Regions from separate parts of the Streptomyces sp. NBC_00490 genome, predicted to be linked through region 2. Evidence: riboswitches for the same ligand, from Rfam matches in the RefSeq annotation. Region 2 holds a riboswitch; the other holds the start of a gene.
What was found. A riboswitch is a leader RNA that binds a small molecule or an ion and turns the genes downstream of it on or off. The one in region 2 is predicted to bind ZMP and ZTP.

Region 1 (3,403 bases), 2.9 Mb from region 2:
CGGACCGCCGCGGGAGGAGCCACGTCAGGAACTCGTCGAGCTGATCGATCTGACTGATCCGACCGATCCGTGAGAGTCGCCGGTCTTTGACAACTCAAAAGAGCGTTGGTCAGCCCAGGTCGATCTCGGGGTAGAGCGGGAAGCCGGCCACGAGGTCGGTGGCGCGGTGGGAGATCTCCTCCGCGACCTTGGCGTCGAGGATGTGGGCCGCCTTGGAGGGGGCGCCCGACTTGGTGGTGCCCGGCTCGGTGGTGGTCAGGACACGGTCGATGAGGCCGGCGACCTCGTCCATCTCGGCGGTGCCCAGACCACGGGTGGTGAGGGCGGGGGTGCCGATGCGGATGCCGGAGGTGTACCAGGCGCCGTTGGGGTCGGCCGGGATCGCGTTGCGATTGGTGACGATGCCGGAGTCGAGGAGGGCGGCCTCGGCCTGGCGGCCGGTGAGGCCGTAGGAGGAGGCGACGTCGATCAGGTTGAGGTGGTTGTCGGTGCCGCCGGTGACGAGGGTGGCGCCGCGTCGCATCAGACCCTCGGCGAGGGCGCGGGAGTTGTCGACGATGCGCTGGGCGTAGTCCTGGAAGGAGGGCTGGCGGGCCTCGGCCAGCGCCACCGCCTTCGCGGCCATGACGTGCGGGAGCGGGCCGCCGAGGACCATCGGGCAGCCGCGGTCGACCTGGTCCTTGAGGGAGTCGTCGCACAGGACCATGCCGCCGCGCGGGCCGCGCAGCGACTTGTGGGTGGTGGTGGTGACGATCTGGGCGTGCGGGACCGGGTCGAAGTCGCCGGTCAGCACCTTGCCCGCCACCAGGCCGGCGAAGTGCGCCATGTCCACCATCAGGGTCGCCCCGACCTCGTCGGCGATCTCGCGCATGATGCGGAAGTTCACCAGCCGGGGGTAGGCGGAGTAGCCGGCGACGATGATGAGCGGCTTGAACTCACGGGCGGACACCCGCAGCGCCTCGTAGTCGATCAGCCCGGTGGCCGGGTCCGTGCCGTAGGAGCGCTGGTCGAACATCTTGCCGGAGATGTTGGGGCGGAAGCCGTGGGTGAGGTGGCCGCCGGCGTCCAGGGACATGCCGAGCATGCGCTGGTTGCCGAAGGCCTGACGGAGTTCGGCCCAGTCGGCGTCGGTGAGGTCGTTGACCTGGCGGGCGCCCGCCTTCGCCAGGAAGGGGACCTCGACGCGGTCGGCGAGGACGGACCAGAAGGCGACGAGGTTGGCGTCGATGCCGGAGTGCGGCTGGACGTAGGCGTGGCGGGCGCCGAAGAGCTCCCTGGCGTGCTCGGCGGCGAGCGACTCCACGGTGTCGACGTTGCGGCAGCCGGCGTAGAAGCGGCGGCCGATGGTGCCCTCGGCGTACTTGTCGCTGAACCAGTTGCCCATCGCGAGGAGGGTGGCCGGGGAGGCGTAGTTCTCGGAGGCGATCAGCTTGAGCATCTCGCGCTGATCGTGGACCTCCTGGCCGATGGCGTCGGCGACGCGCGGCTCGACGGCACGGATCACGTCGAGGGCGGCGCGGAAGGCGGTGGACTCGGTGGAGAGGGGCTGCTGGTCCGACATGTGCGGCCTCCGGATGGCGTGGCGGTTGCGGTCACGATTCACGGTTCGGCCCAGGCGCACGGCACTCGGTCACACACGGGCCGCTCCCCGATGGTCCGTCCCATCCCAGCGCGCCAGTCACGGCCCGTCGGCCACCCTACCGGCCGGCCCGGACGCGGGAGGGCCCGCGTCCACCATGCGAGCGAGGAATCACCCTGCTCCGGGCCCCTGCGGCAGGCCGGGTCAGGACGGCTTGCGGCCCCAGGCGAGGACCATGAAGTTGGGGATGTAGGTGCTTCCCTGGAGCTTCGTCAGGGTGATCACCTCCTCGATGTCCGCGTCGCTCACCTCGCCCGTCTCCAGGAGCCGTGGCCGCAGGGATCGCAGGGTGAGAGGGAAGAAGGCCGCGGAGCCGCCGGTCAGGACGGGCGCGTAGACCTCCGCCCCGACCTCGGTCAGCCCGGCGTCCGTCAGGGCCTGCGGCAGGCGTCGGCCGGTGCCGGGGTCCACCCCCGCGGCGCCGAAGGCGGCCCGCAGCGCGCGTCCGAGGCGTTCGGCCACCTCCATGTACTGAGGCGGGTAGTAGCGGGCGGCGGCCGGGTACATCGGCCCGTCGATGTCGAAGTCCTCCACGACCACCCAGCCTCCGGGCCGGGTCGCGGCGACCATGCGCCGCAGCGCCTCGTCACGGTCGGAGAGGTGTTCCACCACGGCCCGTGCGTGCACGAGGTCGAAGGGGGCGTCGGGGAGCCGGTCCGCGAGGATGTCGTGCCGGCGCACCTCCAGGTTGGACAAGGTGTGGGCCGCGGCGAAGCGTGTGTCGAGGTCGACGGCGAGCACCCGCCCCGCGGCGCCGACCTGCCGGGCCAGCCAGCGGGCGATGCTGCCGGCGCCGCAGCCCACCTCCAGACATCGCCAGCCCTCGGCGACTCCCAGCTCGGTGAGCCGGTGCCGGCTCTGGCTGTCGTAGATCTCCTCCAGCGCGCTGAGCCGGCTGTGCTCGCGCTCCCAGGACGGGTCGAAGACGTATCCGTTCTCCACCGTGGCCGTGTCGCTCACCGATCGCCCCTCTCCGTTCGTCACGGGTCGATCATTCTGTCGCGTCAGAGGATCACGTGGGGCAGGAAGCGCGCGTATGCGTCAGTCACCGGTCCGGACGACTCGCGGATGCCGAGGCCCGCGGACTCGTTCTCGACGACCCAGGCGCCGAGGACGACACGGTTGCCGTCGAAGTCCGGCAGGAGGGACAACTCCTGGTAGCAGCAGGGTTCTTCGCGCTCAACGGGCACGGCGCCGGGTTCGTGGATCGTCACGCCGGCGCCCTCGCGGCCCAGCAGGGGCTTGGCGACGTACCCCTGGGAATCGGCCAACTCCCGTGGCCCGTCCAGGTATGCGGGGAGGAGGTTGGGGTGGCCCGGGTACAGCTCCCAGAGGATCGCCAGGAGCGCCTTGTTGCTCAGCAGCATCTTCCAGGCGGGCTCGATCCACAGGGTGCTGCCCGTGCCGCCGCCGTTGTCGAGGGTGTCGAGGACGTGGTCGGCGAAGCGGTCGGTGGTCAGCCACTCCCAGGGGTAGAGCTTGAAGCAGCTGCGGATGAACCGGAGTTGCTTGTCGACGAAGCGGCTGGACAGGGGGTCCCAGCCGATCTCCTCCATGGAGATCCAGGCGGTGTCCAGGCCGGCCTGCTCGGCGGTCTCCTGGAGATAGGCGACCGTCATGAGGTCCTCGCCGAGTTCGTCGGCCGAGGAGTACGCGAAGTACAGGGGGCTGCCGGGCGGGAGCAGCGTGGCCTGTTTCTTCCACGCGGCGATGAGGCGCTCGTGGAGGGAGTTCCACTGGTCGGCGCCGGGGAAGCGCTCCTCC
Region 2 (3,403 bases):
CACCGCGCCCGGCGCCGGCTGAGAGCCGAGATCGACCGCCTGGGCCCCACGACCGCCGCCGCCCTGAAGGAGAACGGCCATGGCTGACGAACTCGACCTCCTGCGCCGCGCCAACCCGGTGCCGACCGACGGCCCCCACTTCGGCGACGGCCCTCTCGACCACCACGCCGAGCGGCGACTGAACCGGCTCATGCGGCAACGGCCCTCCCGCCGCCCCCGGCTGCTCTGGGGCCTGGCGGCCACGGCCGTCGTCGGCGCGCTGGTCGCGGCCCTGCTGTTCACCGACCAGACCACCGCGCCGGCGGTCGCCGCACCCCGCCCGCTCGTGGTGCGGGCCGACTCCACCCCCGTATCCCTTCAGACCCTGGCGGCACGGGCGCGAGCGGCCGACGGTTCGCCCGAGCTCACCAAGGGCACCCATGTGAAGTCGTGGAGCCTCGGCATGAGCGAGGACAAGCCTCCGATCACCTACCCGGAGGAGCGCATCGTGCGGTGGAACGCCGACGACAGCCACACGGTGATCGTCGACGACGGCCACGACCGCACCACGCAGACCTATCCGCCCAGTTGGAGCGACGCCCCGCCGCAGTCGCGGCCCCCGCACGACGTCGCCCGGCTGCGCGCCTACCTCCAGGAAGCCACGTACACCGGCACCGCTCTGGACACCGGGCAGCTGCTCGACGGCGTCCGGGTGCTCCTCGACACCTGGCACCTCGGCGCCCGTGAGTCCGCGACGGTGGCCGAGATGCTGGCGGACGCCGAGGGGCTCAAGCCCGTCGGACAGGTCACCGACCGGCTCGGGCGGCGCGGACAGGCGTATGTGTACCAGCAGTCGGCCACCCGCCGGATGTTGATCATGGATCCGGCCACCGGCGCCGTACTCGGCCTGGAGACCACCTTCACGAAGGCGGATCCCGAGTACGGCGTCAAGGCCGGTGACGTCATGGACTACAGCGCCTGGATGCGCTGACTCAGATCCCGAGCTGCCGGGCCGCCGCGTCGACCGTCTGCTCCAGCAGCGTGGCGATCGTCATCGGACCCACACCGCCCGGCACCGGGGTGATCAGCGAGGCGCGTTCCACGGCGGAGTCGAAGTCGACGTCACCGACGTTCCCCTCGTTGTAGCCGGCGTCGAGCACGACGGCGCCGGGCTTGATGTCCTGGCCCTTGATGAGCCGCGCCCGGCCCACGGCGGCGACGACGATGTCCGCCTCGCGGACGGCCGCGGACAGGTCCGCCGTCCGCGAGTGGCAGTACGTCACCGTCGCGTCGCGCGCGAGCAGCAGCATCCCGGCCGGCTTGCCGAGGATCGCGCTGCGGCCGACGACGACGGCCCGCTTGCCGGACGGGTCGACGTCGTACTCGTCGAGCAGCCGCATGATCCCGCCGGGCGTGCACGACACGAAGCCCGGCAGGCCGAAGCTCATCGACGCGAACGAGGCGAAGGTGACACCGTCGACGTCCTTCTCGGGCGCGATGGCCTCGAACGCGGCCCGCTCGTCGATGTGCTCGCCCATCGGATGCTGGAGCAGGATGCCGTGTACGGCGGGATCGGCGGAGAGCCCCTTGAGCGTGCCCACCAGTTCTTCGGTCGTGGTCGCCGCGGGCAGTTCCACGTGCCGGGAGGCGATACCGGCCTTGCGGCAGCGGTTCTGCTTCATCCGGACGTACGTCACGGAGGCGGGGTCCTCGCCGACCAGTACGGTCGCGAGACACGGTGTGCCGCCGGTGCGTTCGGTGAGGTCGGCGGCGCGCTTGCCGGTCTTCTCCACGATCCGCCGCGCGAGCGCCGTGCCGTCCATGAGCCGGGCCTGAGACATGATCCACTCCTGGGCTGGAAGTCGGTTCGCCCAGGCGCACGGCATCAGATTCCGCGGGACCGCTCCCCGGTGGTGCTCCACCTCAGCGCCAGTCACGGCCCGCCGCCAGCCTAACCGAGCGGTGGCGTCCCGCCGAGCGCCGAGTGGTGTAGCAGCCATACGGCCGTGTGGCTCCGCTCAGGGCCGAGATGAGGATGGCCGGCCGGCTCACCCCGCCGCAGCGCGTGCTGCTCGCGGGCGTCAGCACCCCGATCCGGCGCCCAGGCGACCGCATCGGCCAACTGACCTGCGGAGTCGCAAACCCCGAGCCGCTGCACCCCTCGGCGGGACACCGCTGACCGAGCCGGTCCTGGGGCCAGGGCCCCGGCGCCCTACGACGGTTGGGACCCGCTCTCCTGCGGTGGGGCCGTCGGGTCGGCTCCGGCGAGGAAGCCGGTCGCCTGGGCGTGGAGGTGGCCGGCGCCGATCGCCTCGGCCCAGCGGGCGATCTCCTTCGCCAGTGCGGTCGCGCCGCTCTCGTCACCCGTGTCGCGGGCCAGCACCGCCAGCAGCATCTGCTGGGTGAGCACCCCGGGGATCATGCCCGCGCGTGCGCCCAGCGCGGTGGCCCGCTCCCAGCGCTCCAGGGCCCGCTCGTGGTCGCCGGCGTCGTGGTCGTGGTCACCGAGGTGCCGCAGCGCCTCGCGGACCAGCAGGTCGTCGCCCGAGCCGCCGGCGCGCAGGGCGGCCTCGTAGTGGGCGGGCGCCGCGCCGCGCTCGCCGAAGAGGTTGTCGGCGATCAGCCCCAGGTACATCGAGGCCCAGCCCCGCCGCACCTCGTCGGGGGCGGCCTCGCGCAGGTCGTGTCCGCGGCGCCGGATCGCCTGAAGTGCCGCCGGGTCCTTGCCCTCGGCGCCGTGCCGGGACGTGCCGTCGGGGCGGAACAGCCGCAGATAGTCGTGGCGCAGCCGTACGAAGTCCAGGTCCCAGTCGTCGCCCGGGGATTCCTTCTCCGCTTGCTCGACGCGGGCGGCGGTGAGCCGCGTACCGCCGAACCAGTCGCTCTCCAGGGCGACTTCGGCCGCCGCAAGGGCGAGGCGGGCGCGGTCCTCGGGAGCGTCGCACGTCGTCGCGTCCAACAGGCGCAGCGCCCGGTCCCACCGTCCTGCCAGCGACAAGTCCCTTGCGGAGGAGAGGAGTTCGTCGAGTTCGGCGAATGTGCTCGTGGTGTTCGTCATGTCAGGGGAAGGTAGTGAGATGGAAAACCATCCACAAGAAAACCACTGCGCGGAGCAGATGACGCAGGACTGGGTCGACCGGCACGTCGCGCAGTGGTCCAAGGAACTCACCTGGATGGACCCGGTCAAGGAAGCGATCTATGTGCGGCTGGCCAAACTCGCCCGGCACGCGTCCCAGGCGCGCCGCGACGCCCTCGACTCCGACGGGCTGCGGCACTGGCAGTACAAGGTGCTGCTGGCGCTGCGCCGGCACGGTCCGCCGTACACCGCGAGCCCCTCGGAGCTCGCCGATCGGCTCGGGCTGACCCGGGGCGCCCTGTCGGCGCGGCTGGCGCCGCTGGAGGAGGCCGGGCTGATCGGCCGCAC

Region 1: linked by a shared signal. The riboswitch ahead of OG381_RS28670 (glycine hydroxymethyltransferase) and the one ahead of OG381_RS41855 (bifunctional 5,10-methylenetetrahydrofolate dehydrogenase/5,10-methenyltetrahydrofolate cyclohydrolase) in region 2 are both predicted to bind ZMP and ZTP.

Annotation. Positions count from the first base shown of each region.
Region 1 covers NZ_CP107869.1:6,272,311-6,275,713, reverse strand. Annotated here, with positions in the region: gene OG381_RS28670 (glycine hydroxymethyltransferase) at 110-1,561, opposite strand; ZMP/ZTP riboswitch at 1,603-1,692, opposite strand; gene OG381_RS28665 (methyltransferase domain-containing protein) at 1,784-2,599, opposite strand; gene OG381_RS28660 (glutathionylspermidine synthase family protein) at 2,644-3,403, opposite strand, start outside.
Region 2 covers NZ_CP107869.1:9,170,630-9,174,032, forward strand. Annotated here, with positions in the region: gene OG381_RS41845 (RNA polymerase sigma factor) at 1-87, shown strand, start outside; gene OG381_RS41850 (CU044_5270 family protein) at 80-970, shown strand; gene OG381_RS41855 (bifunctional 5,10-methylenetetrahydrofolate dehydrogenase/5,10-methenyltetrahydrofolate cyclohydrolase) at 972-1,820, opposite strand; ZMP/ZTP riboswitch at 1,842-1,926, opposite strand; gene OG381_RS41860 (hypothetical protein) at 2,009-2,158, shown strand; gene OG381_RS41865 (hypothetical protein) at 2,192-3,037, opposite strand; gene OG381_RS41870 (MarR family winged helix-turn-helix transcriptional regulator) at 3,096-3,403, shown strand, end outside.